Regions from separate parts of the Nitratidesulfovibrio sp. SRB-5 genome, predicted to be linked through region 2. Evidence: predicted binding sites of a transcription regulator. Region 2 holds the regulator's gene; each other region holds the start of a gene.

Region 1 (10,571 bases), on a different contig from region 2:
CAGCGCGCGCGACCTGGTCATCTTCTTCCAGGTGGTGGGGCGCGGCACCGCGCGCCTTGCCCAGCTGCGCACCGGCGACGTGGTGCACGTGTGGGGCCCGCTGGGCAACGCCTTCGCCATGGAGCCGGATACCCCCACCCTGATGCTGGCCGGGGGCATCGGCATTGCGCCGTTCATCGGCTATGCCCACACCCACCCCAAGCCGTGGAACCTGTGGATGGATTTCGGCCACCGCATGCCGCTGGGGTGCTACCCCTTCGAGAGCATCAACGAAAAGATCATGGCCGACAGCCACCACGAGGAAGGCCCCGAAGACCTTTCGCGGTTCATCGAGACCATGGGCCGCCGGATGCGTGAATTCCGCGACCAGAACGGGCTGGTGCTGGCCTGCGGGCCCACCCCCTTCCTGCGCACGGTGCGCTCGTTCGCTCTGGAATACGGCGTGCGCACGCAGCTTTCGCTGGAAACGCGCATGGCCTGCGGCGTGGGCGCGTGCCTGGGCTGCGTGTGCCGCACCACCGAGCAGTGGCCCGACCCGGCCAGGGCGGGCGGCAACGTGCAGACCTGCACCCAGGGCCCGGTGTTCTGGGCAGAGCAGATCACCTTCGACGACGAAACCGCCGCCCCGCCCACGGCTGCCGATGCGCCGGTGCAGGCTTGCGAACGCTAACGAAATCCTCATTTGGAATCCGCCCCTCCTGGGATCTGGGACATAGGATCTGAAAAGTCATGATCGACATGCACGTTACCCTTCCCGGCGGTCTGCACCCGCTGACCCTGAACAACCCGGTCATGACCGCCTCGGGCACCTTCGGGTACGGGGTGGAGTTCACCCCCTACGGCGACCTGACCAAGCTTGGCGGCATCGTGGTCAAGGGCCTGTCGCTGGCCCCGCGCCGGGGCAACCCCATGCCCCGCGTGGCCGAAACGCCCTGCGGCATGCTGAACGCCGTGGGTTTGCAGAATGACGGCGTCGACTACTTCGTGCGCACCACCCTGCCCAAGCTCCCATGGCGCGAGGTGCCCATCGTGGCCAACCTGTACGCCTGCGACCCCGGCGAATTCGGCGAACTGGCCGCCGTGCTGGCCGCCGAAGAGGGCGTGGCCGCGCTGGAAGTGAACATCTCGTGCCCCAACGTGAAGGAAGGCGGCGTGATCTTCGGCCAGGACCCGCGCCAGGCCGCCAAGGTGACCGAAGCGGTGAAGATGCGCGCGGGCAGCAAGCCGGTCATCGTCAAGCTGTCGCCCAACGTCACCGACATCGCCCACATGGCCCGCGCCGTGGAAGACGCCGGGGCCGACGTGCTGTCCTGCATCAACACCCTGACCGGCATGGGCGTGGACATCAACACCCGCAAGCCCCTGCTGGCCAACGTGGTGGGCGGGTTGTCCGGTCCGGCCATCAAGCCCGTGGCCCTGCGCTGCGTGTGGCAGGTGGCAAAGGCCGTGTCCATTCCGGTCATCGGCATCGGCGGCATCACCAGCGCAGAGGATGTGCTGGAGTTCCTGCTTGTGGGCGCGCATGCCGTGCAGGTGGGCACCGCCAACTTCATCCGCCCCGACTTCGTGTTCCGGCTGGTGGACGACCTGGCCGCCCTGTGCGAGCGCATGGGCATCGAGCAGTGGGATGATTTCAGGGGCACGCTGAAGGTGTAGCGCCCCCACTCTTGAAGGAAACGAAAGCGCCCGGCAATGCCATTGCCGGGCGCTTGTGTTTGATGGCAGCAGCGTGGCGGGTGGAACTCAGCCTTATCCTGTGCGCTGCGGGTGCAGGTATTGCTGCACCTCTTCCATCCGCAGCAGCAGCGTCAGCGGGCTTACGGAAGAGGGGTGGAACCCGCAGCCTGCATAAAAGGTCGCCGCGCGTTCGTGCAACGCATGCACCAGAATGGCCCGGATGCCCGCTATGCCTGCCGCCTGGGCGGTGCGCAGCAGGGCGTCGCGCACCAGCGCCCTGCCAATTCCCCGCCCTTGCATGCCTTGGTCTACGGCAAGACGGGCCAGAATCATTACCGGCACCGGGTCGGGCATGTTGCGCCGGATGCTGCCCGGGGCGATTTCGTGGGCCACGCTGCCCACTGCCAGCGAATAGAAGCCGACTACCCGCGTGCCCTGTTCTACCTGCCCGCCTTTTTCATGCAGGCAGGCCACGTAGGTGCGGGTGGCCTTGCCCTCGTTTCTGGCCGCGCGCGTTCGCAGCCAGTCGTCCAGTGCGGGCTCGCCGCTGCAGAACGCGGTCAGGTCATGTCGCGGGGTCAGAGCTTCCGGGGCGGCAATGCGTCCGTTCATTCGTCGTCATCCCACGGAGCGGGCGTGGCAAGCAGGCGCTTCAGGGCCGGGTTGTCGCGGACTGGTGCATCCAGCGCGGCCTGAAAGGCGTCCCATTGCGCCGTGGAAAGCTGGAAGTGAGACTTTTCCAGCAGCAGTTCCTCGGCGGAGCGAACGGCATGCTCAAGGATGAAGGCCGTGCGGTTCTTGCCCGCCAGCGCAGCGGCCAGATCAATGATGGCCTTCTGCTCCGGGGGAACGCGCAGGTTGATGATGTCGGTGCTTGCCATGGCGGCCTCCTGTGCGGAAAGGCTAAAGCCGGGCGGCGCGATTGTCAATACAATGTATATACCGACGCGAAATTGTGACACGCCCCGCCCCCGGTGCCTCTTCCGATCCCATGCAGACAAAACGGGCCGCGCACCATGCAGTGCGCGGCCCTTGTCTTTTGGTCCGTTTCGGTTCGCCCCGGTTTGTCGGCGTAACCGCCAGAGTCGGCCCTACCCGATCCAGTCGTCGTCTTCCTCGATGGGGGCAAAGCCCCGGCGCATGGTGTTTTCGGTCACGCAGCGCGGGTCCATGAACTGCAACAGGTAGTCGGGGCCGCCGGTCTTGGAGCCGACGCCCGACATCTTGAACCCGCCGAAGGGCTGGCGTTCCACCATGGCTCCGGTGGAGCCGCGGTTCAGGTACAGGTTGCCCACGCGGAATTCGCGGCGGGCCTTGGTCAGGTTTTCGGGGCTGCGCGAGAACACGCCGCCGGTCAGGGCAAAGCGGGTGCCGTTGGCGATGGCCAGCGCCTCGTCAAAGTTCCCCGCGCGCATCACGGCCAGCACCGGGCCGAAGATTTCTTCCTGTGCAATCCGATGATGCGGTTTGATGCCTTCCACGATGGTCAGCGGCACGTAGCAGCCCTCTGCGGGAATGTCGGTGCGCTTCACCAGCACCTTGCCTTCCTGCTCGGCCACCTTCACGTATTCCAGAATGTTCTTTTGCAGCGATGCGTCGGCCACCGGCCCCATGTAGTTGGCCGGGTCTTCCGACGGGCCGATCTTGATGGCCTGCGCCGCCTTGACGAGCCGCTCCACGAAGCGGTCGTAGATGGGGTCCAGCACGATGACCCGCGAGCAGGCCGAGCACTTCTGCCCCTGGAAGCCGAACGCGGAGTTCAGCACCTGCAGCACGGCCTCGTCGAGGTCGGCGTCGTCGTCGATGATGATGGCGTTCTTGCCGCCCATTTCCGCGATGACCCGCTTGCACTGCATCTGGCCGGGCTGCACCCTGGCCGCCTTTTCCTGAATGCGCAGGCCCACTTCCATGGAGCCGGTGAAGCAGATCATGCTCACCTGCGGGTGTTCCACCAGGTAATCGCCCATGACCGAGCTGCGGCCCGGCACGTAGTTGAACACGCCCTCGGGCAGGCCCGCCTCGCGGAAGATTTCCGTAAGGTTGTACCCGATGCGCGAGGCAATGGACGACGGTTTGAAGATCACCGGGTTGCCGGTGACGATGGCGGCGGCGGCCATGCCGATGGCGATGGCGAAGGGGAAGTTCCACGGCGCGATGACCGCGGCAATGCCCTTGGGCTGGTAGAACAGGTGGTTCAGTTCGCCGGGGGCGCGGCCCATGCGGCGCGGCGTGCCCAGGCGCAGCATTTCGTGGGCGTAGTAGTCCAGGAAGTCGATGCCCTCGCCCACGTCATGGAAGGCCTGGTCCCACTGCTTGCCCACTTCCAGCACCTGCCAGGCGGACAGCTCGAACATGCGGCGGCGGGCGATGTCCGCCGCGCGGTGCAGGAACATGGCCCGGTCCGCCGGGGATGTGTCGCGCCAGGCCGGGAAGGCCTTTTGGGCGGCCTCGATGGCGGCGTCCACTTCCGGCTTGCCGCCCTGGCAGACCCGGGCGATGACTTCCGCCGGTTTGGCCGGGTTGGTGGAGGCGATGGTGTCGTCGGTGGTCACGTCCTTGCCGCCGATGAACAGCGGAATCACCCCGCCCGCCTTGCCGCGCACTTCCGCGATGGCGTTCACGAAGCCAGCGCGGTTGGCGGGCAGGGTCAGGTCCAGCATGCTTTCGTTGACGAACGGGGGCAGGCCGTCGGGGCCGGGCTGAGCCGGCGGGGCGGAACGCGGCGGCGGGGCGGCGGCCAGTTCGCGCTCCAGCGTGGCCTGCGGGTTTTCCAGCAGCCGTTCCAGTTCCGCGCCGTCCACGAAGCTCTGGCGCAGGAAGGATTCGTTGGCGGTGTTTTCCAGCAGGCGGCGGACAAGGTAGGCCATGCCGGGGATCAGTTCGCCGTACGGGCAGTACAGGCGCACGCGCCCGGCCACGTTCTTCAGGCCCTTTCGCACCGGTTCGGCCATGCCGTACAGCACCTGGAATTCGTAGCGGTGGGCGGGCACGTTCAGCGCGCGGGCCGTTTCCATCACCGTGGAAATGGTGCGCACGTTGTGCGAGGCGCAGGCGAAGTAGACGAGGTCGTTGTTTTCAAGAATGCGGCGGGCCAGCTTTTCGTAGCAGATGTCCGATTCCGGCTTGCGGGTCCACACGGGAATTTCCCAGCCGTTCTGCTTGGCCATCACCGTTTCGTAGTCCCAGTACGCGCCCTTCACCAGGCGGATGCCGAAGGGCAGCCTTTCGGCGCGGCCCCAGGCCAGCAGCTCGTCCAGGTCGTGTTCGGTGCAGCGCAGGTAGGCCTGAAGCACGATGGACAGGTGCGGGTAGTCGCGGAATTCGGGCATGGTGCGCAGCCGCTTGAACAGTTCCAGCGTCATTTCGCGGTACTTCAGCTGTTCCATGTCGATGCACAAAAAGCCGCCCATCTCCACGATCTTGCGGTAGATGGGCACCATCCGCGACAGGATGCCCTGCACGGACCCTTCCACGTCGCCGGGCTTGGCCTGCGAATAGAGGGCGGAAGGCTTGATGGACACGTTCACCTTGGGGGTGTGGCCCCAGTCCCCCCCGCTCAGGGACGCGCCGGGACCGGAGGTGCCGCCCGTGGAATCGGTCAGCGGGGCCCACTTTGCGTGTTCCCTGGAGATGGCGTCCAGCACTTCCAGGTAGCCGTCGCGGTAGGCGTCGGCTTCTTCCTCGCTCACCGTGGCTTCGCCCAAGAGGTCCACGGTGAAGGCAAAGCCTTCCTTGCGCAGCTTGGCCAGCCCCTTGATGGCTTCCTTGGTGTTTTCGCCGATGATGAAGGTGCGGGCCATGCCTTCGATGTTGGACCGGATGAACTTGCCCATGAGCATGCCGGTGAACGCCCCGCCGAAGCCGGCGGCACCCGCGCCCCACTTGAGCACGGGGGGCACGTCCGCCCCGTCGGCGGAAAAGTATTCGCGGATGTGGCGGGTGAGCGCCTCGGAGGTGTTCAGGTAGGGCAGGACGTCCACGAAGCGGAACAGCTGGACCTTGAAGCCCTCGTTCTGCATGGCCCAGTCCATGACCTTGCCGGTCCAGAAGCCCTTGTTGAAGATGGACGGGGCCTCGCCGCTGATGCTCTTGAAGAATTCCTTGCCGCGCTCGACGATGCGGGCATCAAGATGCTGTTCCATGCGGTTCCTCCTGGGCGTCGCGCGGGTGTGGTCCCGGCGGGTGCGGTGTGGGTGCGAGTCGTGCGGTGTGGTGAAAAGGCTCCTGCTGTGTCGCGCGGCGGCGGGGGCGGGCGGCCCGCTACCCGTACCGTCGTGAGGCATGATTTTTCGATATTCGGAACGGTTGTAGGCGCTGGAATGCCAGAAATCAACCCCGCGCCGGGTCGGAGTGGAGCGGTCGCTCTTGCGTCCAGACGGGCCGGGGCCTGGCGGGCGGCAGGGGCACGGCGGGATGGCGGCAGGGCGGGATGGCGGCAGGGCGGAATGGCGGCAGGGCGGGACGGGGAACGCGCGGCACGCCAAACGGAAAGAGCCACCGACATCCGGTGATGTCGGCGGCTCTCTGTTTCAGTCATGCGGGGCGCGGAGGTGGGAAGTCCTCTGTGAAGGCTGGCAGGTGCGCCCCGGAGATTTCATCCGTATCCGGACTACTGGTTGGACTGGGGCGTCTGGCCGTCATGCATGGGGCCGTGGCCCATGCCCTGGCCGCCCATCATGCCGCCACCCATGCCACCATGACCCATGCCGTGGCCACCCATCATGCCGCCGCCCATGCCCATGTGGCCCATGCGGCCATAACCGGGGTTGACGCCCACTTCCTTTTCCAGGCGTTCGTCAAGGGCGGTGTATTCCTTGCGGATCTGGGTGCGCAGGTCGGACAGTTCGCCCGTCAGCTTGGAAATGGCTTCCGGCTTGGTGTTGGGGTTGCCGGACAGGGCGTTCAGTTCGGTGTGCTTGGCCCAGGCCTTGTCCTTCAGCGGCTGGATGCGGGCGTCCGCTTCCTTGTATATGGCGTCGTACTTGGCCTGCTTTTCCGGGGTCAGGGAGTTGTACACCGCGCCGGTGGCGCAGCGGCCGCCCATGCCGCCCATGCCGCCCATGCGGGCAAAGGCGCTGTCGGTGATGCCGGTGATGGCGAGCAGGCCCGCGAGGGCGACGGTGCCGAGGACGAGATGCTTGGTCTTCATGATGTGTGCTCCTGTGTTGATTCGTTGCCGCCCCGCCTGGCGTCTTCGCTGCATCCGCCGTGGATGGCGTGGCCATGTACTGTGGTGCGGGGCTGGTGCGCTTGTTGCTTGCCCCGGTAAAAGCAACCGGCGTGCCAAGGCGCGGAATATGCGTGTAACATGCCGTGATTGAAGGTTGAAATTTCATTTTCCGCACCCGGAAGGCCCCCGCAAGGCCTGCACGAAAACCGATCAGATGTATAAAAACTATACGCTACCCTCGGGATGGCGTATGAAAATCGAACAGGTGTCGCGGATTCGAACACCCCGCCCCCGGCGGGTACCGCGCACCGCAAGGAAACTTTCCATGCCGAAGGACAACGCAAGCAATACGATCAGGACGGACAGCACGGACGCGGCCCCGCCTGCCGCACGCGAGGGCCAATCTGGCCTGTTCGGGCGTGGCGGGCGCGGCGGCCGTCGGGGCGGGGGTGAAAGCCTGCCCTCGCCGTGGCTGATCATCGGGGCCACGGTTGCCCTGGCCCTGGTGCTGGCCGTGCTTACCGTGCTGAACCATGATGGCGAGCAGGAATCCATGCGCCGCATCCTGTCCGAAAAGGGCGCTTCGCTGATCCGGGCCTTCGAGGCCGGTGCGCGCACCGGCCTGCGCGGGCGCACCGGGGGCGAGCTGCGCTTGCAGATATTGCTGGAGGAAATGGCCGACCAGCCGGACATCCAGTTCATCGCCGTCACCGACAGGCAGGGCGTGGTGCTGGCCCACAGCGACCCGCAGTGGGTTGGCCGCTCCCTGGCCGACCCGGCCACCATGGAGGCCCTGGCCGTGCCCCCGCCGCCCGCTCCTTTGGGGCGCGACGGGCGCGACGGGCGCGATGGGCGCGATGGGGGGGACGTGCGCCAGCAACCCCGCGACGAGGTAGGCTGGCGGCTGATGGAGGCGGGCGGCCAGCGCGCCTTTCTGGTGTACCGCACCTTCATTCCCTTGCGGCCCACGGCGCGCCATATGGGCATGGGCGGCCACATGATGGGCCACGGCATGCGCAGCCCGGAATCCGGCATGGGGTCCATGCCCGGCTGGCTGCGCCGCGAGATGGAGGCCGACACGCTGGCCGAGCGCGACGCCCCGCCCCCGGTCATCATCGTGGCGCTGGACACGGCCCCCTTCGATGCGGCCCGCGCGTCCGACCGCCAGCATACCCTGGTCATGCTGTCCATTCTGGCCCTGCTGGGCGGGGCCGGTGTGCTTTCGCTGCTGTGGTCGCGCCATGCCCGCGCCTCGCGGCGGCTGGTGCGGCAGGCCCAGTCCTTCGCCCTGCACGTGGTCACCAGCCTGCCCGACGGGCTGGTGGTGCTGGACGGCGCGGGCCGCGTGGCCACCTGCAACGCGGCGGCGCGCGACCTGTTGCGTCTGGGCGGTGCGGTGCCCGCCGGGGCCGCGCCGGAAGCGGTGCTGCCCGCCCCGCTGGCGGAGCTGGCCGGGCGGTTGACCGGCGGTGCGCCGGACGGCGGGGACGCCGATGCCGCCCCGTCCCTGGGGGCGGAGGTGACCCTGGACTGCCCCGTGGTGGGCGGCCCGCCCGTGCCCATGAGCGTGCGCGGGGTGCGCATTGCCGCCGGGGATGCCGCCGATGCCGGGGCCATCCTGATCCTGCGCGACCTGCGCGAGGTGCGCCGCCTGCAAGACGAGGTGCGCCGCCGTGAAAAGCTGGCCGCCATCGGCAGCCTGGCCGCCGGGGTGGCCCACGAGCTGCGCAACCCGCTCAGCTCCATCAAGGGCTACGCCACCTATTTCGGCAGCCGCTTCGACGAGGGCAGCGAAGACCGCGAGGCGGCGCGGGTGATGGTGCAGGAGGTGGAACGGCTGAACCGGGTCATCTCCGACCTCATCGGGCTGGCCCGGCCCTCGGACATCGCCCCCCGCCCGGTGGACGCCGGATTCCTGGTGCACCACGTGCTGCGGCTGGTGCGGCAGGACGCCGCCCACCGGGGCGTGACCGTGCGGGTGGAGCCCGACGGCGCCCCGGAAGGTGTCCCGGACAATGCACTGGCCGGTGCGCAGGACGGCGCGGTCGGCAGCCTGCCCCGCGCGCTTCTGGACCCGGACCGCTTCTCGCAGGCGCTGCTCAATGTGTTCCTGAACGCGCTGGAGGCCATGCCGAGCGGCGGGGAGCTGTCCGTGCGCCTTGCCGCCGCGCCGGGCAACCGCATTGCGGTTGCGGTGCGCGACACGGGCACCGGCATCGCGCCGGAGCATCTGGCCACCATCTTCGACCCCTATTTCACCACCAAAAGTCAGGGCACGGGCCTCGGCCTCGCCATCGTGCACAAGATCGTGGAGGCTCACGGCGGCGAGGTTTCGCTGCGGTCCGCCCTCGGTCAGGGCACGGAGATCACCTTTCTGCTGCCCGCCGAGCAGGCGACGGGGCAGGGGCACGCGCAGGACGCGGCAGGCCCCGGCGCGGATGATGCCGCTTCCGCCACCGCCCCGGCGGCATCCCCCGCCGCGCCCTCCGCATCCGGTGCGTCCTCGACATCCGGCGCGCGCGCAGCTTCAACCCGGGTCGGCAATCCCGCAAAGGATGACAAGCCATGAGCACCGCCACCATCCTCATCGTGGACGACGACGCGGCGCACCGCTCCATGCTGCGCACCATGTTGCGCGGCTGGGGCTACGCCACCGAAGAGGCCGACGACGGCGATTCCGCCGTGGACAAGGTGCGCCAGCGCGCCTGGGACGCCGTGCTCATGGACGTGCGCATGGCCCGCATGGACGGCATAGCGGCGCTGCACCACATCCTGGACTGGAACCCGGCCACGCCCGTGCTGATCATGACGGCCTTCTCGTCGGTGGATACCGCCGTGGAGGCACTGCGCACCGGGGCCTACGACTACCTGATCAAGCCGCTGGATTTCGACGTGCTGCGCCACACCTTGGAACGGGCGCTGGATCACACCCGCCTGGCCAGCGAAAACCGCGAACTGCGCGAGCGGCTGTCGTCGCAGGGTGGGGCGGGGGCGCCGGGCGCGCCGCACGGCATCATCGGTCGCAGCGCGCCCATGCACGAACTGGTGGAGATGATCGCCACGGTGGCCCCGTCCGAGGCCACCGTGCTCATTACAGGCGAATCGGGCACCGGCAAGGAACTGGTGGCCCGCGCCCTGCACGCGGCCAGTCACCGGAGCAGCCGTCCGCTGGTCACCGTGAACTGCGCCGCGCTGACCGAAACCCTGCTGGAATCGGAACTGTTCGGCCACGAGCGCGGGGCCTTCACCGGGGCCGACCGGCGGCGCGAAGGGCGCTTCGTGCAGGCCGACGGCGGCACCCTGTTTCTGGACGAGATAGGCGAAATGCCCCTGACGTTGCAGGCAAAACTGCTGCGCGCCCTGCAACAGGGCGAGGTGCAGCGGGTGGGCAGCGACACGCCGCTCACCGTGGACGTGCGGGTCATTGCCGCCACCAACCGAGACTTGCGCGAAGAGGCGGCGGCGGGGCGGTTCAGGGAAGACCTGTACTACCGGCTCAACGTCATTGCCGTGCACGTGCCCGCCCTGCGCGAGCGCGCGGGCGACGTGCCCCTGCTGGCCGCGTTCTTCCTGGATCGGTACACCGAAAAGAACCGCAAGCACCTCAAGGGGTTCACCCCGCAGGCCATGGATATGCTGCTGCGCCACGACTGGCCGGGCAACGTGCGCGAACTGGAAAACGCCATCGAGCGCGCCGTGATTCTGGCCACCGGCGACTACGTGA
Region 2 (10,571 bases):
CTCCGAGGAGATCACCGAGGCCAACGTGGCCGAAAAGCTGGCCGGGTGCGACGGCATCCTGGTGCCGGGCGGCTTCGGGCATCGCGGCGTGGAAGGCAAGATCCGCTCCATCCGCCACGCGCGCGAGCACAGGATTCCCTTCTTCGGCATCTGCCTTGGCATGCAGTGCGCGGTCATTGAATATGCCCGCAACGTGCTGGGCCTGGCCGACGCCAACTCCGAAGAATTCAACGAGCTTACCGACAACAAGGTCATCTACCTGATGACCGAGTGGTACGACTTCCGCAAGGGTGCCGTGGAACGCCGCGACGCTTCCAGCGACAAGGGCGGCACGCTGCGCCTTGGCGCCTACCCCTGCGTGGTGGTGCCCGGCACCAGGGCGTGGGACGCCTACGGCGCCGAGCGCGTGGACGAACGCCACCGTCACCGCTTCGAATTCAACAAGGCCTACTTCGAGGCCATGGCCGAAAAGGGCCTGGTGTTCAGCGGCCTTTCGCCCGACGGCGAACTGGTGGAAATCGTGGAACTGCCCGACCATCCGTGGTTCCTGGGCTGCCAGTTCCACCCCGAGTTCAAGTCCAACCCCATGCGCCCGCATCCCTTGTTCCGCGAATTCATCAAGGCGGCCAAGAAGGAAGCCATGGGCGGCAAGAAGGGCAAGTAGCGCGCCACCGGCACGCGCCCCCCCACTCGCACGGATATGATGCAACGCGCCTTCCCCGGTGGAAGGCGCGTTGCCTGTCTGTGGGAGGGGCGAAGGCGGGCACGCCGCGTGATGCCCCTGCACCGCGCCTGTCGCGCGTTCTCTTCCTCTCTCTTCCCCTTGACGCGGCGCGATTCCGTCACATTGTTAATCGTCGGCCCATGGCGAACCATGGACCGCCCGTCGCGACCACCAGCAACTGGCATCAATTGGCACCAGCCGGCACCAACTGGCGCCAACCGGCATCCAGCGGTCACCAACCACCATCAATCCGGTATCAACCGTCACAACCATCAGGGGAGCATCGCCAACCCGATGTGGCGAAAGGTGCCGACTGATGGTAGAAGCGTCCGGCGGGGCAGGGGAGCACGACGTTTCCGGCCCGCCCGCCCAGCAGTTGCCCGGCATATTTCCGAAGCGCACCGCCCGCGCTCACCCCATGCGGCCACATCCGCCGTATCCGGTCAGGCAGGCCGGTCCGCCGCGCCCTCATCCGCCACGGAGAACCATGCATCCCGAATCACCCAGCACCTCCCCGGCCCCCGAATCACCGGCCGCCCCGGCTTCGGCTGGCGGCATGACGCCGGACGCCCTGTACGAGCGCCTGCGGGCGCGCCGGTTCATTTTCGCCGGGCCCTGCGCCCTTGAAAGCCTGGAACTGGCTCTGGATACCGCCCACGCCGTGCGTGAGGCGACCGAGGCCGCCGGGCTGTTCGCCGTGTTCAAGAGTTCGTGGGACAAGGCCAACCGCACCTCGCTGGACGGCTTTCGCGGCCCCGGCCTTGCGCGCGGCATGGAATGGCTGGCCCGCATCAAGCAGGAAACCGGCCTGCCCGTGGTCACCGACATCCACCAGCCGGATCAGGCTAAGCCCGTGGCCGAAGTGGCCGACGTGCTCCAGATTCCCGCCTTCCTGTGCCGCCAGACCAGCCTGCTGCTGGCCGCCGCGCAGACGGGCAGGGTGGTCAACGTCAAGAAGGGGCAGTTCGTGGCCCCGTGGGACATGGCCCCCGCGCTGGACAAGCTGCGCTCCACCGGCAACCAGCGCATCCTTTTGACGGAGCGCGGGGCCAGCTTCGGCTACAACAATCTCGTCGTGGATTTCCGCTCGCTGCCCATCATGCAGGGCTACGGCGTGCCGGTGGTGTTCGACGCCACCCACTCCGTGCAACTGCCCGGCGGCAAGGGCACCTCGTCCGGCGGCGACCGCCGCTTCGTGCCCATGCTGTCCCGCGCGGCCGTGGCCGCCGGGGTGGACGGGGTGTTCCTGGAAACCCACCCCGACCCGGACCATGCCCTGTGCGACGGCCCCAACAGCTGGCCGCTGGACAGGCTGGCCCCGCTGCTGCGCGACTTTGCCGCCCTCTGGAGCCTGCCGTATGCAAGCTGAAGACCTGGCCCGCTCCATCTCGCTGCTGGTGCTGGACGTGGACGGCGTGATGACCGACGGCGGCCTGTACTACGATGACGAAGGCCGGGTGACCAAGCGCTTCAACGTGCAGGACGGCCTGGGCATCAAGCTGGCGCAGGCCGCGGGCATCACCGTGGCGGTGATCACCGGCCTGACCTCCGGCGCGGTGGAAGCGCGCATCCGCAGCCTGGGCATCCAAGACTACCACGCGGGCTTCCTGCACAAGTCGGAGTGCATCGACTCCATTCGCCGCAAGCACAACCTTGAATGGTCGCAGGTGGCCTATCTTGGCGACGACTGGGTGGACTTCGGCCCGCTGAAGCTGGTGGGCCTGCCCATGGCCGTGGCCAATGCCCAGCCCGAGGTAAAGGCCCTGGCCCGCTACGTGACCACCGCCAACGGCGGGCACGGCGCCGTGCGCGAGGCCATCCGCTTTCTGCTGGTCGAACAGGGGCTGCTGGATCGCATGCTGGAAAGCTGGCCGGAGCAGGCATGAGACGCCGTACGCTGTTGGTTCTGCTGCTGGTGGCGCTGGTTGTCGGCGGTGCCGCCGCATGGCGCTGGCAGGCCGGGGTGCGCAAGGCGCTGGAAACGGCCATTGCGGGCGGCGCCACAGATTCCGCCACGCTGGAAGAGGCCGTGGGCGTGGCCATGAAGGGCATTGAACTGGTGCAGGGCGAAAAGGGCATCGAACTGTGGCGGCTGAAGGCCACCTGGGCCCAGTTGCGCCAGAGCAACAACATCATCGACGTGGATAGCCCCGACATCGTCTACCAGATGGACGGCGGCAGGCAGGTGCGCATTCTGGCCAAGAAGGGCGAAGTGCAGCAACAGGCGCAGATGATGCGCATGTGGGACGACGTGCACGCCACCCACGACAGCCACGATCTGTTCGCCCGGCTGATGGTGTACAACGGCACCAGCCGGACCATGTATTTTCCGGAAGGGGCGCGCATAGAGGGGCAGAGCCTTGCGGGCAACGCCACCCGGCTGGAATGGGACATGACCAGCGACGTGTTGCGCGGCAGCGGAGGCGTGAGCATGCTGCTTACCCCCCGTGCGGGCGACGGTGGCGGCCAGCCCGTGCCGGGCAATGTGGCGGTCCCGAAGGCGGCCCCGCAGAGCGCCGATGCCCAGAAGAAGGCCGTGCAGAAAGCCCCGGCCAAAAAGTCGCCCGAAAAGAAAGCACCCGACCAGAAGGCATCGGGCCAGAAGGCATCAGGCCAGAAGGCCCCGACGGCCAAGGCCGCGCAGCAGGGCGCGGGCGCTTCCAAGTCAACCAAGCAGGAGATCAGGCAATGAGACATACCGGCATCCGCTCCGCGCTGTGCGTGGCGCTGCTGTTGACCTTTTCCGCACCCGCCATGGCGGCGGACGCCAAGTCGGCCACGGAAGTGCGCCGCGACGTGCCCACCGCCGTCAAGTCCGACCGCATGCAGTACGACGCCAAGGGCCAGGTGGTTATCTTCGAGGGTGACGTGTACGTCCAGCGCCCCGACTTCGAGATGTGGGCCGAAAAGATTACCCTGCACCTGCGCAAGAAGGCGGCCAAGCCCGGCAAGGGCGGGGCGGGGCAGGGGGCGGATGCGTCCGGAGCGGCTGGCCAATCCGGTGCTGCGGGGATGTCCGGCATGGACGCGGGCGAGATCGACCGCATGGTGGCCGAACGCAAGGTGCGCATGAAGCGCGAAAACCGCACCGGCGAATGCGAAAAAGCCACCTACACCGTGGATAACGCCGTGCTGGTCATGGAAGGCAACCCCGTGCTGCACGAGGGCGAGAACAGCATCAGGGGCGACGTCATCACCTTCTACACCCGCGAAAACCGCAGTGAAGTGCGCGGCACCTCCACCAAGCGGGTTCAGGCGGTGTTCACCTCGTCCGGCGACGTGAACCCCCTTGGCGACAAGGATGCCAAGTCCGCTCCCAAGGACACCAAGGACACCAAGGACGCCAAGGGCGATGCCGCCACCGGGGGGGCTGCCCAGTGAGCTCGGTGCTGCGCGGAGAAGACCTGCACAAGCAGTTCGGCCAGCGCGAGGTGGTGCGCGGCGTGTCGCTGACGGTGACCCAGGGCGAAACCGTGGGTCTGCTGGGCCCCAACGGCGCGGGCAAGACCACCACATTCTACATGCTCATCGGCATCATCAAGCCGACTTCAGGCAGGGTAGAACTGGATGGCCGCGACATCGCCGACTGGCCCCTGCATGAACGGGCGAGGGTGGGGCTGAGCTACCTGCCGCAGGAAAGCTCGATCTTTCGCCGCCTTACCGTGCGCCAGAATCTTCAGATGATTCTCGAGCACACCGGGCTTTCCAAGGCGCAGCAGAAGGAACGGGGCGACATGCTGCTGGAGGACTTCGGCATCACCCACCTGGCCAATTCCGTGGCCATGCATCTTTCCGGCGGCGAGCGGAGGCGGCTGGAGATTGCCCGGTCCATGATCCGCGATCCCAAGTTCATCCTGCTGGACGAACCCTTCGCGGGCATCGACCCGCTGGCCGTGGACGACATCCAGCAACTCATCACCGGCCTGCGCAACCGGGGCATCGGGGTGCTTATCTCCGACCACAACGTGCGAGAAACCCTGCACATCTGCGACCGGGCCTACCTGGTGCACCAGGGCGAGGTGATTCTGGAAGGCACCCCCGAGCACATCGTGGAAAACCCTCGCGCGCGCGACGTGTATCTGGGCGAGGGCTTTTCGCTGTAGTCCGGGACATCGTGTCTGCCCGTCCGGGGCGCCCCGCCATGTGCGCCATATGCGCCATGTCCGGCGGCTCGGCTTTCATGTTCACGGCGCCTTCCGCATTGCGGGGGGCGCCGTGTCCGTTGTTGCCACCGCCCCTTTTCGGGGCCGTGGGCAGGGGGGCGTAAGGCGTCCGGGAGTATCGCGACGCATGGGCGCCAGCGGTTGCATACTTCTTGCCTCTGTGGCATGGTTTGCCTAACCTCTTGGGGAAGGGAACACATTTCCACAGTGGGCCGTTTCTTGCTTGTCGTCGCGCCTCGTATCGCGTCGTCATGTTCTTCGGCCTCAACGCAAGAATGCAGGATTACCGGGCCAGGCCTTCGGCCTCGGCGCGGAGTCATAGGGGTTGCCCACGCATGGCATTGGAACTCAGGCAACAGCTCAAGCTCACCCAGCAATTGGTGATGACGCCGCAACTGCAACAGGCCATCCGGCTGTTGCAGCTTTCGCGGCTGGAGCTTGTCGAGACGGTGCAGCAGGAAATGCTGGAAAACCCGTTTCTGGAAGAAGCCCAGGACGAGGGGCCCCAGGCAGAGGTGGCCGATCCGCGCGACGCAGCCGCCGAGGCCGCCGCAGATGTCGCCTATGACCGCGAGATCGCCCGCGATGCCGACTGGGAAGATTACCTCGGCGACTTCGCCAGCACCAGCCGCCAATCCACGGTGCGCGAATCGGAACTGCCGGAGGAAATGACCTCGTTCGAGGCGCGCTACGCCGCCAAGCCCTCGCTGGAAGGGCACCTGATGTGGCAGTTGCGCCTGTCCTCGCTGACCGAGCGCCAGAAGGACATCGGCGAGGTGATCATCGGCAACATCGCCTCGTCTGGCTACCTGCACGCAACGGTGGACGACATCGCCGAAATGGCGGGCGCTACCCCCGGCGAGGTGGACCCCGTGCTGCACGCCGTGCAGCGCTTCGACCCCGTGGGGGTGGCCGCGCGCACCGCGCAGGAATGCCTGCTGGTGCAGATAGAGATGCTGGGCTACACGCGCGACAAGGTGCTGGTGGAGCTTGTGCGCGACCACCTGGAAGACCTGGAGAAGCGCCGCTACAAGCCGCTGCTGCGCAAGTTCCGCCTGACCATGGAGGACCTGAAGGAGTACCTGGACCTCATCCAGACCCTGGACCCCATGCCCGGCGCCAGCTACGGCGGCGGCGATCCGCAGTTCGTCAGCCCCGACGTGTACGTCTACAAGTACGACAACGACTTCATCATCATGCTCAACGAGGACGGCCTGCCGCACCTGCAACTGAGCACCATGTACGAGCGGTCCGCCGCGGCGGCCGCGTCTGCGGGCGAGCGCGAATATTTCCAGGAAAAGATGCGTTCCGCCTCCTGGCTCATCAAGAGCCTGTACCAGCGCCAGCGCACGCTGTACAAGGTTGTGGAATCCATCGTGAAGTACCAGCGCGGCTTTTTCGAGGACGGCGTTTCGCGCCTGAAGCCGCTCATCCTGAAGGACATCGCCGACGACATCGGCATGCACGAATCCACCGTCAGCCGCATCACCACCAGCAAGTACGTGGCCACGCCGCACGGCATCATGGAGTTGAAGTTCTTCTTCAACAGCGCGCTGGAACTGGACGACGGCAGCCAGGTGGGTTCCGAGAGCGTCAAGGCGCTGATCAAGAAGCTGATTGCCGACGAAGACCCGCGCGAGCCGCTGAGCGACGAGCGCATCGGTGAAATTTTGAAGGATCAGCTCAAAGTCAATATTGCCCGCAGGACCGTTGCGAAGTATCGTACTGCCATGGACATTCCCTCCTCTTCCAAGCGGAAGGAACTGTTCTGACGGCAAGAGCCCCGTGCCGCAACCGGCGCAGGGCGGCATCCGTCTCCGGCGGCGCACCCGGCAGCAGCACCCAGCGTGCGGGCCGCGCGCCGCATTCCCCCTCTCACCACAGGAGGAGCGTATGAACATCGCCTTCACCTTCAAGAACTTCGAACCCTCCGACCACCTGAAGAAGTACGCCCGCCGCCGTCTTGAAAAGCTTGGCCGGTTCGTCGGCAAGTCCGCCCTGGAAATGCAGGTGAACCTTTCCGTCGACAAGTTCCGCCACAAGGCGGAAGTGCAGATGGCCGGCGACGGTTTTACCTTCTCCGCCGTCGAACAGTCCGAAGACATGTACGCCACCATCGACCTGGTGCTTGAAAAGCTGGAATCGCAGCTGCGCAAGCAGGTCGAAAAGCTGAAGGACCGCCGCCGTTCCGTGCAGTCCGACAAGCTGGGCAAGGGCATCGACGTGTTTACCTTCGGCACCGTGGGCGAAGGCGAGGAACGGACCATCACCGGCACCGACCACTTCGCCCCCAAGCCCATGCACGTGGACGAAGCTGCCATGCAGCTCGACCAGGGCGACAACGAGTTCCTGGTGTTCCTGAACGCCGAGGTGGAACGCGTCAACATCATCTACCGGCGTCGCAACGGCGATTTCGGTCTTATCGATCCGGTCGTCTAGGCGCCATACATGAGGCTTTCGGAGTATCTTCACGATGATCTGATCCTGCCCGAGCTCTCCGCCGGCACCAAGAAAGAGGTGCTGGCGGAACTCGTGCAGGCCGTGGTACGGCGGCATCCCGAAGTGGATGCCGCCGTTGCGCTGGGCGTGCTGCACGACCGCGAATCGCTGGGCACCACCGGCATAGGCGACGGCGTGGCCATTCCCCACGGCAAGCTGGCCAACATCAGCGACATCGTGGTGATCGTGGGCCGCAGCGTGCCGGGCATCGACTTCGATGCGCTGGACATGAAGCCCTGCCACCTTTTTTTCCTGGTGCTGGCCCCGGAACAGGTGGCGGGCATGCACCTGCGCATTCTGGCCCACATCTCGCGCCTGCTGAAGGATCCGCAGTTTCGCCGCGCCATGATCGAGGCGCAGGACGGCGAGGCCTTCCGGGCGATCATGCGAACCACCTGAGACCAGTGCCCGTCGTGCCCGTTGTGGTCACCGCGGTCGTCACGGCCTGTCCGGGGGGCATGCCATGAATGACGTTGCGGGCAGGCCGTGGATGGCGCCGTGGGCTGTCGTCACGCCGTAACGCGCGTCCTCTACATGTAGCCGCCACGCGCAGCACCTGACGCGTCCTGCAACGGCATTCGGCGCAGCGCCGCCAGAGGAACCAGCCATGCCAAGCAAGGCCACGCCGCCCGACACAGCATTCGCCCCGGCGGATTCGCCCGGTGCGCCGGGCACATCCGGGGCAACCCCGGCATCCCCGGGATCCGGTCCGGCACCCGTCCCGGGCCATGCCCCCGAAGGCACGGCCCACGCGCCGCTCGGCAGGGGCGCCGATGCGGGCAGCCCGGTGGCCGCCGCCGACTTTCCCGTCATCATCGTCACCGGGTTGTCCGGCGCGGGCAAAAGCACGGTTCTCAACGTGCTGGAAGACCTGCGCTACTTTACCGTGGACGGCCTGCCCGCCAGCCTTGCCCCGCAGATGGTCACCATCCTGAATCGCGAGGCGCTGTCCCACTACCAGGGCCTGGTGCTGGGCATGGATCTGCGCGAAAGCAATTTCGTGCGCAATCTGGAAAAGTCCCTGGAGCGGTTGCAGGGCATGGGCGTGCGCCCCGCGGTGGTGTTCATAGAGGCCAACCCCGCCGTGCTCAACCGGCGCTACGCCACCACCCGCCGCCCGCACCCGCTGGAAAGCGAGGGCATGGGGCTGGAACAGGCCCTGGAGCAGGAGCGCCTGCGCCTTGCGCCGGTGCGCGAAACCGCCGACCTCGTGGTGGACACCTCCAGCTATTCCATCCACGACCTGCGCCGGGTCATCCAGAAGAAGTGGAGCTCCATCCAGGGGCGCATTCGCTCGTTGCGCATCAACATCGTCACCTTCGGGTTCAAGTACGGCGTGCCCGCCGACGCGGATCTGGTCTTCGACCTGCGTTTTCTGCCCAACCCCTATTTCGTGCCCGACCTGCGCCCATTGTCCGGCCTGGACGAGCCGGTGGCCAAGTACGTGCTGGAAGCGGGCCATGGCGATACCTTTCTGACGAACCTTCTGAAATTTTTGCATTTTCTTCTGCCTCAGTACGAGACGGAAGGGCGCTACCGCCTGACCATCGCCATTGGCTGTACCGGCGGGCGGCACCGCTCGGTCTCGGTGGCAGAGGCCCTGCTTCGCGCCTTGAAAAAATCTGATTATGCCGTATCGATAGAGCACCGCCACATGGAACTGGGCTGAACGAACGGATACGCCTTCATCGTCGGTGGCCTGTCGCCACCGCTTGCGACCGACAGCCGCTGCCAGTGACCGGCAGGGCCGCCGTAACCGGCAAAGCACGACGAGGACGGACGGCATCCGATTCTTGCAGCCATCCATGCGGCATTGTCACGGGGCACCGTGGCGCGGCGAACCGGAATTTCACCGGACGGCATGCCGTCCCCCGCACCTTGCTTCAACCACACCAGGCACGGCCTGGACGCACCAGCATGTCCACCACAGAACAGCATCAGGCAGGGCAGTCCCGCAAGGGGCAAGGAAACGTTGCGAAGGGCAACGGCAGCAAGCCCGACGACGGCCAGGCCGCCCCGGAATCGCGCATCGGCGTCATTCTGGTGACCCACGCCGACTACGGCGCGGCATTGCTGCGTGCCGCCGAATTCATTCTTGGCCCGGTGCAGGACTGCGCCTCCATCAGCGTGGACGTCTCGCTGGAAGTGGACGAAACGGTAAAGCGCCTGAACGAGGCGGTGAAGCGCCTGGATACCGGGCGCGGGGTGATGATCCTTACCGACATGTTCGGCGGCACCCCCACCAACCTCAGCCTGGCCCTGCTGGGCAAGGGCAACGTGGAAGTGCTGACCGGCGTAAACCTGCCCATGCTGCTCAAGGTGTTCGGCGGGCGCGACGGCGACTTGGCCGCCCTTTCACGCGATGCGCGCGACGCTGGCACCAAGGGCATCGTCGCGGCGGGCGAACTGCTGCGCAGCCGGGTCAAGAACGGGTAGGGCCATGCTCTGGTTCCGCATAGACAACCGTCTGGTGCACGGCCAGATCATCGAGGCGTGGCTGCCCTATACCGGCGCGCGACGCCTGCTGGTGGCCAACGACGCACTGGCGGCGGACGACCTGCAACAGCAGATCGTCTCGCTGGCCATTCCCGGTCGGGTGGAGGTGCACTTCCTGCGGGTGGACGCCCTGGCCCAGTACTGTACCGGGCGCACCGACGACGGGCACGACACGCTCGTGCTCTTCGCCACGTGCGCCGACGCCCGCCGCGCCTTCGACGCAGGCGTGGGCATGAGCACCCTGAACATCGGCAACCTGCACTACACCCCCGGCAAGAAACAGCTGTGCGCGCATGTTTCCGTTTCCGACGATGACGAAGCCTGTCTGCGCTTCTTCAACCGCCATTCCGTGGCCCTGGACTTTCGCTGCGTGCCCAACGAACCGGTGCAGATAAAGGGATGGTCATGACGGATTTTCTGCCCGTGCTCACCCTGGCGCTGCCCATCGCTTTTTTTTTGCCGTTTTTTCGCTGCTGCGCTTTTCGCTGAACCTGGGCTTTCTGGAACGCCCGCTCGCCATCGGCTTTCTGTGGGCCGTCATGACCGGCGAGTGGGGGCTTTCCATGCACATCGCCATCTTTCTTGAGCTGTTCTGGCTCGACCTGTTTCCCGCCGGCACCTACATTCCCCCCAATTCCATCATTTCCCTGTTGCTGGCCCTGAGCGTTGCCGGGCACTTCGGCCTGGAA
Region 3 (10,571 bases), 470 kb from region 2:
CGTAGCGCACGTCGTTGTGCATGCCGAGGTCTTTGGAGTAGCGGGCGCCGTATTCCACGGACAGCAGGTCGATGTCGCGGGCTATGGTGTCGGCGTAGTCGTCGTTGTTGCCGTAGCAGGGGGCGTTGCGGAGCATCTGGCGCACGTCCTCCCTGCCCTCGAAGTTGCATTCCAGGGCATCGATGACTTCCGCCATGGTCAGGGTCTTGTCTTCGAAGACCACCTTCTTCAGCGCCGCCAGCGAGTCCACCACGGTGCCGTAGCCGATGTACTCGAAGTAGCCGAGGTTGATGCCCTCGGGAATCTGCGGGGTGTGCAGGTCGAGGCAGTGCTTCATGCACAGGTCGTGCAGGGTGGAGCCCATGGGCTGCGCGAAGTGGCGGGCACGCAGGTTGTTGATGATGTGCTGCTGCATGAAGGCCGTCTTCAGGAACAGCTTGTGCTGCGCCACGTAGGCGTTCCACAGGTCGTCCCAGGTCTTGAATTCGCGCGGGTCGCCGGTGTGTTCGCCAAGGTCGGCCTCGCCGTACTTCTTCATGCGGCCATTGTAGAGCACCATTTCCAGCGCGGCGGCGAAGTTGATGTAGGCGCCGCCCGAGGTGTAGGTGTCGCGGTTGGGCATGCGCGCCTCGGTGCAGCCCGACACGGCGTAGTCGTACGCTTCCTCGAAGGTGGCCCCCTTGGAGACGTAGAGGGGGATGATTTCCTCGTCGTTGATCAGCTTGGGAAAGCCCGAGCCATCCTTGATGGTTTCCGCCACTTCCCACAGGTAGCGTTCCGGCGCGCGCGAGTGGATGCGCGCCGCAAGGTCGGGGTAGTGCAGCGGGAATTCGCGCTTGGACTTCAGGAACAGATAGGTCAGGTCGTTGGTGGCGTCACTGCCGTCGGGGGTCTGGCCGCCCACGGTCACCGCCTCCCAGTGGGCGTAGCCTTCGTTGAAGGCGCCGCCGGTGGGCGAGATGTACAGGTCGATGAACTGGGCCATGCCCACCCACATGCACTCGATGAGTTCGAGGGCGGAATCTTCGGTCAGGCGGCCTTCGGCCAGGTCCTTCTTGTAGAAGGGGTAGAAGTACTGGTCCATGCGCCCGTTGGAGACGATGGTGCCGGTCTTCTGCTCGATGCGCGAGAACATCTGGGTGAACCACTGCGACTGCACGGCCTCGCGGAAGGTGCGGGCAGGGTGCTCGGGCACGCGTTGGCAGATGTCGGCCATGGCCAGCAGTTCGGCCTTGCGGGCGGGGCTGCTTTCCGCCGCCGCCTTTTCACGGGCCAGGGCGGCATGACGCCTGGCCCAGGTGACCATGGCGTCGCACACGATGGTCACGGCTTCCAGGAAGGGGCGCTTCTCGCAGTTGTCGGCGGGGCTCAGCGGGTCGAGGGCGGCCAGTTTGTCCAGCGCCTCCTGCTTCAGGCCGCCGAAGCCCTTTTGCAGCACCTTCTCGTAGTCGTGCACCCATTGGATGGACGAGCGGAACGACGAGGTCTCGTTGACGATGAACCGCGAATGCAGGCCGTCGGAGTCATCGTAGGTCAGCTTGTGCACTTCCGCGGGCAGGGCCATGTTCAGGTGTTCGTGGTAGGTGCGGCCCTTCCAGTAGGGGGCGATTTCCTCCACCACCACCCGGGCGTCTTCCGGGGTGATGGTGAAGGGCGATTCGGTGCGCTTGGGCAGATCCTCTATGGCAAGGCCCAGGAAGTCGCCGTCCAGTTCCGGGTACAGGATGCCGTAGCGCCCCTGTGCGCCGGCGCGCCCCGCCAGCAGCTGGTGGTCGTCGATGTACACGGTGATGTTCTCGGCCACGTGCAGCATGGCTTTCGCCCAGCGCAACACCAGCGGCTGACCCTCGGTGACGCGCATGGACCGGGTGAAGTACAGTGCGCGTTCCACGTCGATGCGCGGGCGCAGCCCCTCGAAGGACTCGAGGATGGTGAACACTCGCCGGTGCCCGGCGCGGAAGCGGTCCTCCTTGCCTTCCATCTTGTCGTACAGGCGCTGTTCGTGCGGGGTCATGACCTCGCAGCATTCGGGATTGCGCATCTCGCTCACCTCTGATCCGTTTGATGTTGTCGCGATCGACCGTCCCCATGCGGTGGACGGCGACCGGTGGCAGAACAGGTATCCTTTGCTGAAGCCGGGCGCCACGGCCATGCATGCGCAGGCGGGGTACGGGGCTGCGTCTTCGTACGGGCGTGTGCTGCGCTCCTGTCCGGTGGCGTCGTCGTCAGCATGGTTGCCGTCGTCAGTGTCGCCGTCAGCGTTGCCGCTCATGATGCACCGACCGTGCCAAGGCGGCGCAAGGGCGTGCGGAATGGCGGGGTGGAGAAAAATGAACAATGCAGCCGGTGGGTTGGGGCTGGCTGGTGTCTGTGGACGCGCCGGAGAAGGACGCGCGCGGGCCGTGGCCTGGCCGGGCGGCAGGTGCAGTCATGTTGCATTTCCGTAACATGTCCGCATCGGATGAATGGAAACAGGGGGTTGTGCGGGGGTCCGGCATGATGCATGGGCGCAACATGGCGCAACATGGCGCAACTTGATGCAACATGGCTCAACATGAACGCGGCATGGGTGCAGGGATGCAAGGGGCACGGGGGCACGCCGCTGCACCGCACGACCGGGGCGGCATGTCTCTTGCTTTTCGGGGTGCACACCCCTTACCTCAGGAGTCCCCATGCCTGTCATCGACTTTCGCTTCCGGCCCAATACGCCGGAAACCATCACCGGCATCGCCACCAGCAACATGTTCAAGGCTGCCTGCGCGGCCATCGGCTTCGAACGGCGCAAGCCCCAACCCCTTGAGGACATCGTGGCGGGCCTGGCGGCGCGCGGCGTCACGCGCTGCGTGATCACCGGGCGCGACAGCGAGACCACCTACGGCTCCCCGTCCAACAACGGGAGCGTGCTGGCCTTCGTGCGGGCGTATCCGGAACTGTTCACCGGTTTCTGGGGGGTGGACCCGCACAAGGGCATGGCCGCCGTGCGCGAACTGCGCCACGCCGTGGCGGAACTGGGCATGCGCGGCGCCGCCATCGACCCGTACCTGGCGCACCTGCGGCCCGACGAGGCGCGCTACTACCCGGTGTACGCGGCCTGCTGCGATCTGGGCATCCCGGTGGTGGTCACCACGGCCCCGCCGCCGCAGGTGCCCGGCGCGGTGATGGGCTACACCGACCCGCGCCACGTGGACGTGGTGGCCCGCGACTTTCCGGACCTGCGCATCGTCATGAGCCACGGCGGGTATCCCTTCGTGAACGAGGCCATCTTCGCCTGCCTGCGCAACGCCAACGTGTACATGGACTGCTCGGAGTACGAGCTTGCGCCCATGGCCGATGCCTACGTGCAGGCCATGAACACCCTGATCCCCGACAAGGTGGTGTTCGCCAGCGCGCATCCGTTCATCGAACAGGCGGACGCGCTGGACATCTACGCCAGCATGCCCCTTTCCGCAGAGGTGCGGGAAAAGGTGATGTACCGCAATGCGTTGCGCGTGCTGGGAGAGACGGCATGAGGCCGTCTGGCGGGCGGTAGTCCGGCCCGGCTGCCTTGCGGGGACGTGGAATGAACGTTCATGCTTTCCCAATCTGACGTGTCTTGATGAGTGATCGATCGCTCATGCTCCGCCGTTGATTTCGCAATAGCCATCAATACTCTTGTATTGATGGCTTTTCTTTTCAAGGCCGCGTGTGGCTTGGAGGCGTCTGGCAGTGGTGCGCTTGGCGGGGCGAATGGTTGCATGTTTGCAACATGGTTGCACTGTTGTAACGTATTCGCGTAATATCCTGAAAGTAAAGGAGTACCGTTGTGGCTGGCTGGTGTGATATCGGAAGGTTGGTACAAAAATGCAACATGATCCGGCTCGGATGGGCAGGCGTTTTCCATGATTGTGCCTGACGGGAACAAGGTGGGTGCGTGAAATGCGCTGCAACTCGCTTTGGTATCGTACTTGCTCTGGCCACATCAGGGTCAGCCCCCCCGCCGCACGAACGGCGCCCGCGTGAACCATGCTCTGACCAGGGGGAACCCCTGAGTTGTACCGGCAATGGAACGAAACCCGACCGGCAGCGCCTTGATGAGCCGGAGCAACCAGATCAACACAACCCGCACCCGGACCGCAGGAGAAACACGATGCTAAGACCGTCATGGCGTTTCATCACGGGCCTGACCCTGCTCACGCTGTCCCTTGCCTCCACCGCGATGGCCGAGAAATTCGTGGTGGGCTACCAGCCTTACGACACCATCTCGTACCAGGCCATCGTCAACGCGGAACTCGGCCTGTGGAAGAAGTACGTGCCGCAGGGCACGGAAATCGAATTCCAGGGTGCGCTGCAAGGCACCGTGGTCGCCAACAACATGTTGGCCGACAAGGCGCACATCGGCTACATGAGCGTGATGCCCGCCACCATCCTGTGCTCCAAGCCCGAGCAGGCGGAGATCAAGATGGTGGCCACCCTGGGCATGTCCGAGGGCACCCGTTGCTCGCTGGTCCTGGTCCGCAAGGACGCCCCCCGCTTTGAATCCGTCGAGGCCCTGGCCCGCTGGATGGACGACAAGGTCATCGCCGCGCCCAAGGGCAGCGCGTCCGACCAGTACCTGATGCGCTTCTTCGAAAAGTACAACGTGAAGCCGAAGGAATACCTCAACCAGTCCATCGAGGTCATCGGCACCAACTTCCGCATCGGCAAGATCGACGCCGCCTCGCTGTGGGAACCCACCCTGTCGCGCATCGCCGACGACGTGGGCGAGGGCGTGGCGCACATCGCCGCCGACGGTCGCGCCTGCGACAACCCCGATCTCGGCATCCTGGTCATGCGCAAGGACTTCATGGAGAAGCACCCCGACGTGGCCAAGGGCTACCTGCGCGCCGAACTGGAGGCCCAGCGCTTCCTGCTGGACCCCGCCAACTGGTCCAAGGTCATCGACATGGTGTCCAAGCACGCCAGCGGCATTCCCAAGCAGGTGCTGTGGTACTCGCTGTACGGCAAGATTCCGGCCGATTCCAAGGAATCCGTGCGCGAGTGGAAGTCGTTCTACTTCAACGAGCGTGAACGCAAGAACATCGCCGAAGTGGCGCCCTTCCTGCTGAAGGACAAGCGCATCAAGGCGCTGCCCCCCGAAGGCACCGTGGATGACGCCATGGCCCGTGCCGCGGTCAAGGAAGCCGGCATCACCCCGGTCAGCGACAGCGTGACCCTGGGCGTGATCGAAGGCGCCCCCGCCAGCGCCAGCCCGTTCAAGGAGTAAGGACCGACGGTCCGCCTTCCCGTGGCGGGCGCGGGACGCACATCCCGTGCCCGCCTGACGGGCCGCCCAGGCCGCTCCCCCCTCCCTCGGGGACGGGCGGGACGGCCAACCAAGCCGGAGGAATCCGTGAGCACCGCAAGCGCCGCCACCGCCACGCGCAACGACGCCGCACCCAGTTCCCTGGAGATGACCCTGTTCTGCCTCAGGGAGTGGTTGAAGAGCGTCGCCCCTTACCTGAACCTGCTCGGCATCGTCGGCTTCATTTTCCTGTGGTACCTGCTGACCGAAAAACTGAAGGTGCCGTGGTTCAACAAGCTGCCGGGGCCCGTGGGGGTATATGAGGAATGGGTGTCGCAGGATCCGTCCTACGGCATCTCCCTGTACACCCCCGAATACTACCAGCACATCCTGACCAGCATCTGGCGTGTGTTGCAGGCCTTCTTCCTGGCCACGTTCCTGGGCGTGCCCGTGGGGCTGATGATGGGCTGGAAGAAGACTTTCAAGGACTACACCTTTCCGCTGCTGGAGACGCTGCGCCCCATCCCCATGCTGGCGTGGGTGCCGCTGTCCATCCTGATGTGGCCGGGCCGCGAGGCGTCCATCATCTTCCTGACCTTTCTGGGCTCGTTCTTCGCCACGGTGCTGAACACCCTGCTGGGTGTGGAATCCATCGACGAGGTGTACTTCCGCGCGGCCCATTCGCTGGGTGCGAAGCCCCGCCACGTGTTCTTCAAGGTGATCCTGCCGGGCGCGTTGCCGTTCATCTTCACCGGGTTGCAGATCAGCATGGGCTTTGCCTGGTTCTCGCTGGTGGCCGGAGAGATGCTGGCCGGCGAATACGGCCTTGGCTACCTGATCTGGAACTCGTTCATCATGGTGCAGTACCCGGTCATCGTCATCGCCATGGTCACGCTGGGGGTCATCGGCTGGCTGAGCAGCGCGCTGATCCGCATGGTGGGCAACCGGCTGATGCAATGGAAGGTGAGGGAGGAAATCCGATGAATACGGCAGAAGCGCTTTCCGTGCCCGCGCCGCGCGGGCAGATCAGCATCCGCAACGTCTCCAAGGTGTATGACCCGGACGGGGCCAAGGTGCTGGCGGTGGACAACTGCTCCATGGAGATAGCGGCGGGCGAGTTCTGCGTGGTGGTGGGGCCCTCGGGCTGCGGCAAGACCACGCTGCTCAACGCCATTGCCGGGTTTCACGGCATCACGTCGGGCGAGATACTGCTGGACGGCAAGCTGCTGTGCGGCCCCGGCAAGACGCCGCCGCCCGGCTCCGACCGCATCGTGGTCTTCCAGAACGGGGCGCTGTTCCCCTGGTACACCGTGCTCGACAACGTGACCTTCGGCCCGGTGGTGCAAGGCGCCATGCCCGAGCGCGAGGCGCGCGACAGGGCGCGCGAACTGCTGGCGCAGATGGGGCTGGAGGGCATCGGCGGCAACTACCCCAGCGAGATATCGTCGGGCATGCGCCGCCGGGTGGAGATAGCCCGGGCCATGATGACCGACCCCAGCGTGCTGCTGCTGGACGAACCCTTCCGGGCCATGGACGCCCTGACCAAGACGGTGGTCCACCAGTTCCTGCTGGACGTGTACGACCGCAGCAACAAGACCATCTTCTTCATCACCCACGACCTGGAAGAGGCCATCTTCCTCGGCACCAAGGTGTACATCATGACCACGCGCCCGGCCCGCATCAAGACCGTGCTGGACGTGGACATCCCGAGGCCGCGCGACTTCCGCGTGCTGTCGTCGTCGAAGTACATCAAGCTGAAGAAGGAATGCATCGAGGCCGTGCACGAGGAGGCCTTGAAGGCGTTCAAGGCGGGCGAACGGGAAATGGCCTGATCTCCATCGTCTTTTCGCCCGTTGGGGTTTCCCTGAAGGGCGCGAAGCGTGGCCGTTGGGCAAGTTTGCGAACCCTGCGGACATCGTGCGCAACAGGGGCGAACATTGCCTGCCATGGCTTTGCCGTCCTTGCCCGCAAGGTTCGCAAGCTCGCCTGAAGGCTGAGGCATATTCCCGCATGGCAGGCTGGTTTTCCCCGCCGGGGAGCGAAAACCCTGCCTTGGAGACAGCCCCGGTATTCCGGACCGCCCCCCCGTACACCACCGGACACCAGCGGAGACACATCATGACTACAGCAGTACTCGCGCAAGGGTTCAACTGGACCCGATGCCGCAGGAAGATCGCCAACATATCCACGGCGCGCGGCATCGCCGCCATTGTCGTGTTCACCATTGTCTGGGAACTGTGCACCCGGCTGCACGTGCCCATCATCGGCAACGTGCCCGCGCCCTCTGCGGTGCTGGCGGCACTGGGCAAGCAACTGGTCAGCGCCGAATACTGGCTGTCCTGGCGCGACAGCTGCCTGCGCATCCTGTCCGGCTTCGTGCTGGCCCAGGTGCTGGGCATTCCGCTGGGGCTGCTGATGGGCATGAACCGCACCGCGCGCGAGATCATCTACCCGGTGTTCGAGATCATGCGCCCCATCCCGCCGCTGGCCTGGGTGCCCGCATCGGTCATCTTCTGGCCCACGTCGGAAATGTCCATGATGTTCGTTGTGTTCCTGGGCGGGTTCTTCACCGTGGTGCTGAACATCGTGGGCGGCGCGCGCAGCATCGACATCCGCTACATACGCGCGGCCCATTCGCTGGGCTCGTCGCGCTCGGACATCTTCTGGCGGGTGATGCTGCCCGCCACCCTGCCCAGCATCGTGGTGGGCATGACCGTGGGCATGGGCATCACCTGGGCGGTGGTGGTGGCGGCAGAGATGATCGCCAGCCGTTCCGGCCTGGGGTTTCTGACGTGGCGCGCCTACGTGGCGGGCGAGTATCCGCTGATCGTCATCGGCATGATGAGCATCGGCATCGCGGGCTACATGTCGTCCGCACTGATCCGCTTCATCGGCAGCAGGCTTACGCCCTGGCTGCGGGTATTCTAGGAGGGCCATGATGGACGCCGTGACGACGCAACTGACGCCCGGCATGGGCGCGGGTGAAATGGTGGTGGAGAACGTGGCCAAGGGCTTCGGCGTGGGGCCGCTGCGCAAACAGGTGCTGCGCAGTTGTTCCTTCGTGCTCGAAAAGGGCAAGCTCACCGTGCTCATCGGCCCTTCCGGCTGCGGCAAGAGCACCCTGGTCAACGCGCTGGCGGGTTACGAAACGCCCGATTCCGGCAAGGTGCTCATCGACGGCCAGCCCGTGACAGGGCCGGGGCCGGACCGGCTGGTGGTGTTTCAGGAAACCGCGCTGTTTCCGTGGATGACCACCTTCGAGAACGTCAGCTACGGCCCGCGCGCGCAACGCAAGCTGCCGCAGCACGAATATGCCGAAGAAACCATGAAGCTGCTGGAACTGGTGGGCCTGAAGGACTTCAAGGACAAGTATCCGGCCCAGCTTTCCGGCGGCATGCAGCGCCGCGCCGAACTGGTGCGGGCCATGATAAACCGGCCCAAGGTCATGCTGATGGACGAACCCTTCCGGGGGCTGGACGCCATGACCCGCGCCCTGATGCAGGAATACTACGTGCGGCTGTTCGAGCAGCACCGGGGCACCAACCTGTTCGTCACATCGGAGCTGGAAGAGGCCATCTTCCTGGCCGACAACCTGCTCATCCTCACCAACCGGCCCGCCTGCGTGAAGAAGGTGATCCAGGTGAACCTGCCCCGGCCACGCACGTTCGATATGATGACCTCTGCCGAGTACCAGCGCTGCAAGTTCGAGGCGCTGGAACTGCTGCACGAGGAGGCCATGAAGTCGTTCGCCTCCGGCGGGGTGAACGCCGCAGACTTCCTTGAAGCCTGCTCCCAGATGGGGCAGGATCAGGCCCAGCCCACCTGCCTTGGCCTGGACGCCATGGCCTCGCCGGATACGCCGGTGTCGCCGGACGCCCCGGTCTCGCCGGACGCCACGAGCGGTACCGGGGAGCGAAAGGCGGACCGGGCGGTACCCGGGCAGTAGACCGGACCCGGAGCGCCGCCGGGAGCGGACCCCGGGGGGAGCGTTGCCGCCGGGCCGTGTCCGGGCCACACACGCCGCGCTGCGGCGGGGCCACACACGCCGCGCTGCGGCGGGGCCACATTTGCCGGGCGGCAGCCGGACGGTGTCCGACTGCCGCCCCCCGGTTTCGATGTTCCCGTTCGTTCTGAACGGGCCTGGACGGAAACCCGGTCCTGCGGTAGCCCGGTCCGTCCCGCACCTCAACCGGCGCACGGTGCTTCCGCGCCATGCGCCCCCCCGGAGCCTCATGACCGAAGGCCTGCTCATCGCCATGCTGGGCTGGTGGCTTGGCGGCTTCATCAACAACATCGTGGGGTTTGGCGCTGCGCTGGTGGCCCTGCCCGTGGTGGCGCTGGGCAACGACATGGCCGTGGCGGTGCCCGGCTCGGCGCTCATCGTGCTGGCCCTCAACGTGCAAATGGCCTGGAACTACCGCCACCACCTGGAAGGCGGCATCGGCGTGTGGCCCCTGATCCTGGGCGGCTTGCCGGGTGCCCTGGTGGGGGTGCTGCTGCTGCGCCACATTCCCGATGCCGGACTGCGCCTTGGCCTTGGCGGGCTGCTCGTGGCGTATGCCCTGTGGGGGCTGCTGTGCGCAAAACCCCACCGCAGGGCGCTGCATGGCGTCTGGGGGGCCGTGGCCGGGTTCTTTTCCACCAGTCTGGGCACGGCCTACGGCATCAACGGGCCGTCGCTGGCCATCTACCTGTCGTTTCGGGGGGGCACCCCGCAGCAGACCAAGGCCGCGCTGGGCGTGTTCTTCATCGCCAGCGGCACCATCATCGTGGTCGCGCAGATACTGGCGGGCGTGCAGTCTGCGGAGACGGTGTTGCAGTTCGCCGCATCGCTGCCGTCGGTGATGCTGGGGGGATGGGCGGGTATCGCGCTTTCCCGGCGCCTGCCCGACGGGAATCTGCACGGCGCGCTGTTCGTGATGCTGCTGGTCATGGGCGCCAACCTCATCCGGCAGGCCATGGTGGGCTGACCCCGCGCGGCCCGATTCCGCGTGGGGGGATCGCTCGCGTCCGTCCCAGCACAGGCTGACCGCGCGCAAGCTGTCTGGGCGCAAGCTGTCTGGGCGCTGTTGGTTTCATTTCGCACCTCCTTTCCGGTCGTTGCATCCCGCAGGCCGTGCTGTTCCGCCCCCGCCGCATTCCATGGGGGCAACCCGGCGTTTCGCCACCCCTCCGCCTTGCCGCATTGCGGCATTTCATCCCTCCATCATCGACCATGCTCGCGAGCACCCGGAGTTTTTCGCGTGCGTCGTCTCTTGTCGTGCCGAAGTGTGCATGTCCGTGTTGCGCATGGCAACGGGATGCGATGATG

What was found. The regulator sigma-54, encoded in region 2, starts transcription at its own class of promoters, with help from an activator protein. The targets are predictions, from matches to a motif close to CTGGCACGGNNNNTGCTT.
Region 1: a site for sigma-54 is predicted at 6,947-6,964, ahead of K6142_RS14495 (periplasmic heavy metal sensor). Genes of this name have one in related genera too.
Region 3: a site for sigma-54 is predicted at 2,274-2,291, ahead of K6142_RS05075 (glycyl radical protein). Genes of this name have one in related genera too.

What each region holds. Positions count from the first base shown of each region.
Region 1 is NZ_JAIOTY010000003.1:97,852-108,422, reverse strand. Features, by position in the region: gene K6142_RS14520 (dihydroorotate dehydrogenase electron transfer subunit) at 1-670, shown strand, start outside; gene K6142_RS14515 (dihydroorotate dehydrogenase) at 730-1,656, shown strand; gene K6142_RS14510 (GNAT family N-acetyltransferase) at 1,750-2,289, opposite strand; gene K6142_RS14505 (DUF1778 domain-containing protein) at 2,286-2,558, opposite strand; gene pruA (L-glutamate gamma-semialdehyde dehydrogenase) at 2,769-5,819, opposite strand; gene K6142_RS14495 (periplasmic heavy metal sensor) at 6,287-6,826, opposite strand; gene K6142_RS14490 (ATP-binding protein) at 7,173-9,416, shown strand; gene K6142_RS14485 (sigma-54-dependent transcriptional regulator) at 9,413-10,571, shown strand, end outside.
Region 2 is NZ_JAIOTY010000001.1:1,742,760-1,753,330, reverse strand. Features, by position in the region: gene K6142_RS07190 (CTP synthase) at 1-664, shown strand, start outside; gene kdsA (3-deoxy-8-phosphooctulonate synthase) at 1,281-2,093, shown strand; gene K6142_RS07180 (KdsC family phosphatase) at 2,083-2,610, shown strand; gene lptC (LPS export ABC transporter periplasmic protein LptC) at 2,607-3,416, shown strand; gene K6142_RS07170 (LptA/OstA family protein) at 3,413-4,105, shown strand; gene lptB (LPS export ABC transporter ATP-binding protein) at 4,102-4,827, shown strand; gene rpoN (RNA polymerase factor sigma-54) at 5,223-6,659, shown strand; gene hpf (ribosome hibernation-promoting factor, HPF/YfiA family) at 6,781-7,326, shown strand; gene K6142_RS07150 (PTS sugar transporter subunit IIA) at 7,336-7,785, shown strand; gene rapZ (RNase adapter RapZ) at 8,174-9,055, shown strand; gene K6142_RS07140 (PTS sugar transporter subunit IIA) at 9,304-9,822, shown strand; gene K6142_RS07135 (PTS sugar transporter subunit IIB) at 9,827-10,291, shown strand; gene K6142_RS07130 (hypothetical protein) at 10,446-10,571, shown strand, end outside.
Region 3 is NZ_JAIOTY010000001.1:1,273,547-1,284,117, forward strand. Features, by position in the region: gene K6142_RS05075 (glycyl radical protein) at 1-2,041, opposite strand, end outside; gene K6142_RS05080 (amidohydrolase family protein) at 2,673-3,509, shown strand; gene K6142_RS05085 (ABC transporter substrate-binding protein) at 4,127-5,242, shown strand; gene K6142_RS05090 (ABC transporter permease) at 5,369-6,244, shown strand; gene K6142_RS05095 (ABC transporter ATP-binding protein) at 6,241-7,092, shown strand; gene K6142_RS05100 (ABC transporter permease) at 7,379-8,188, shown strand; gene K6142_RS05105 (ABC transporter ATP-binding protein) at 8,196-9,206, shown strand; gene K6142_RS05110 (sulfite exporter TauE/SafE family protein) at 9,493-10,230, shown strand.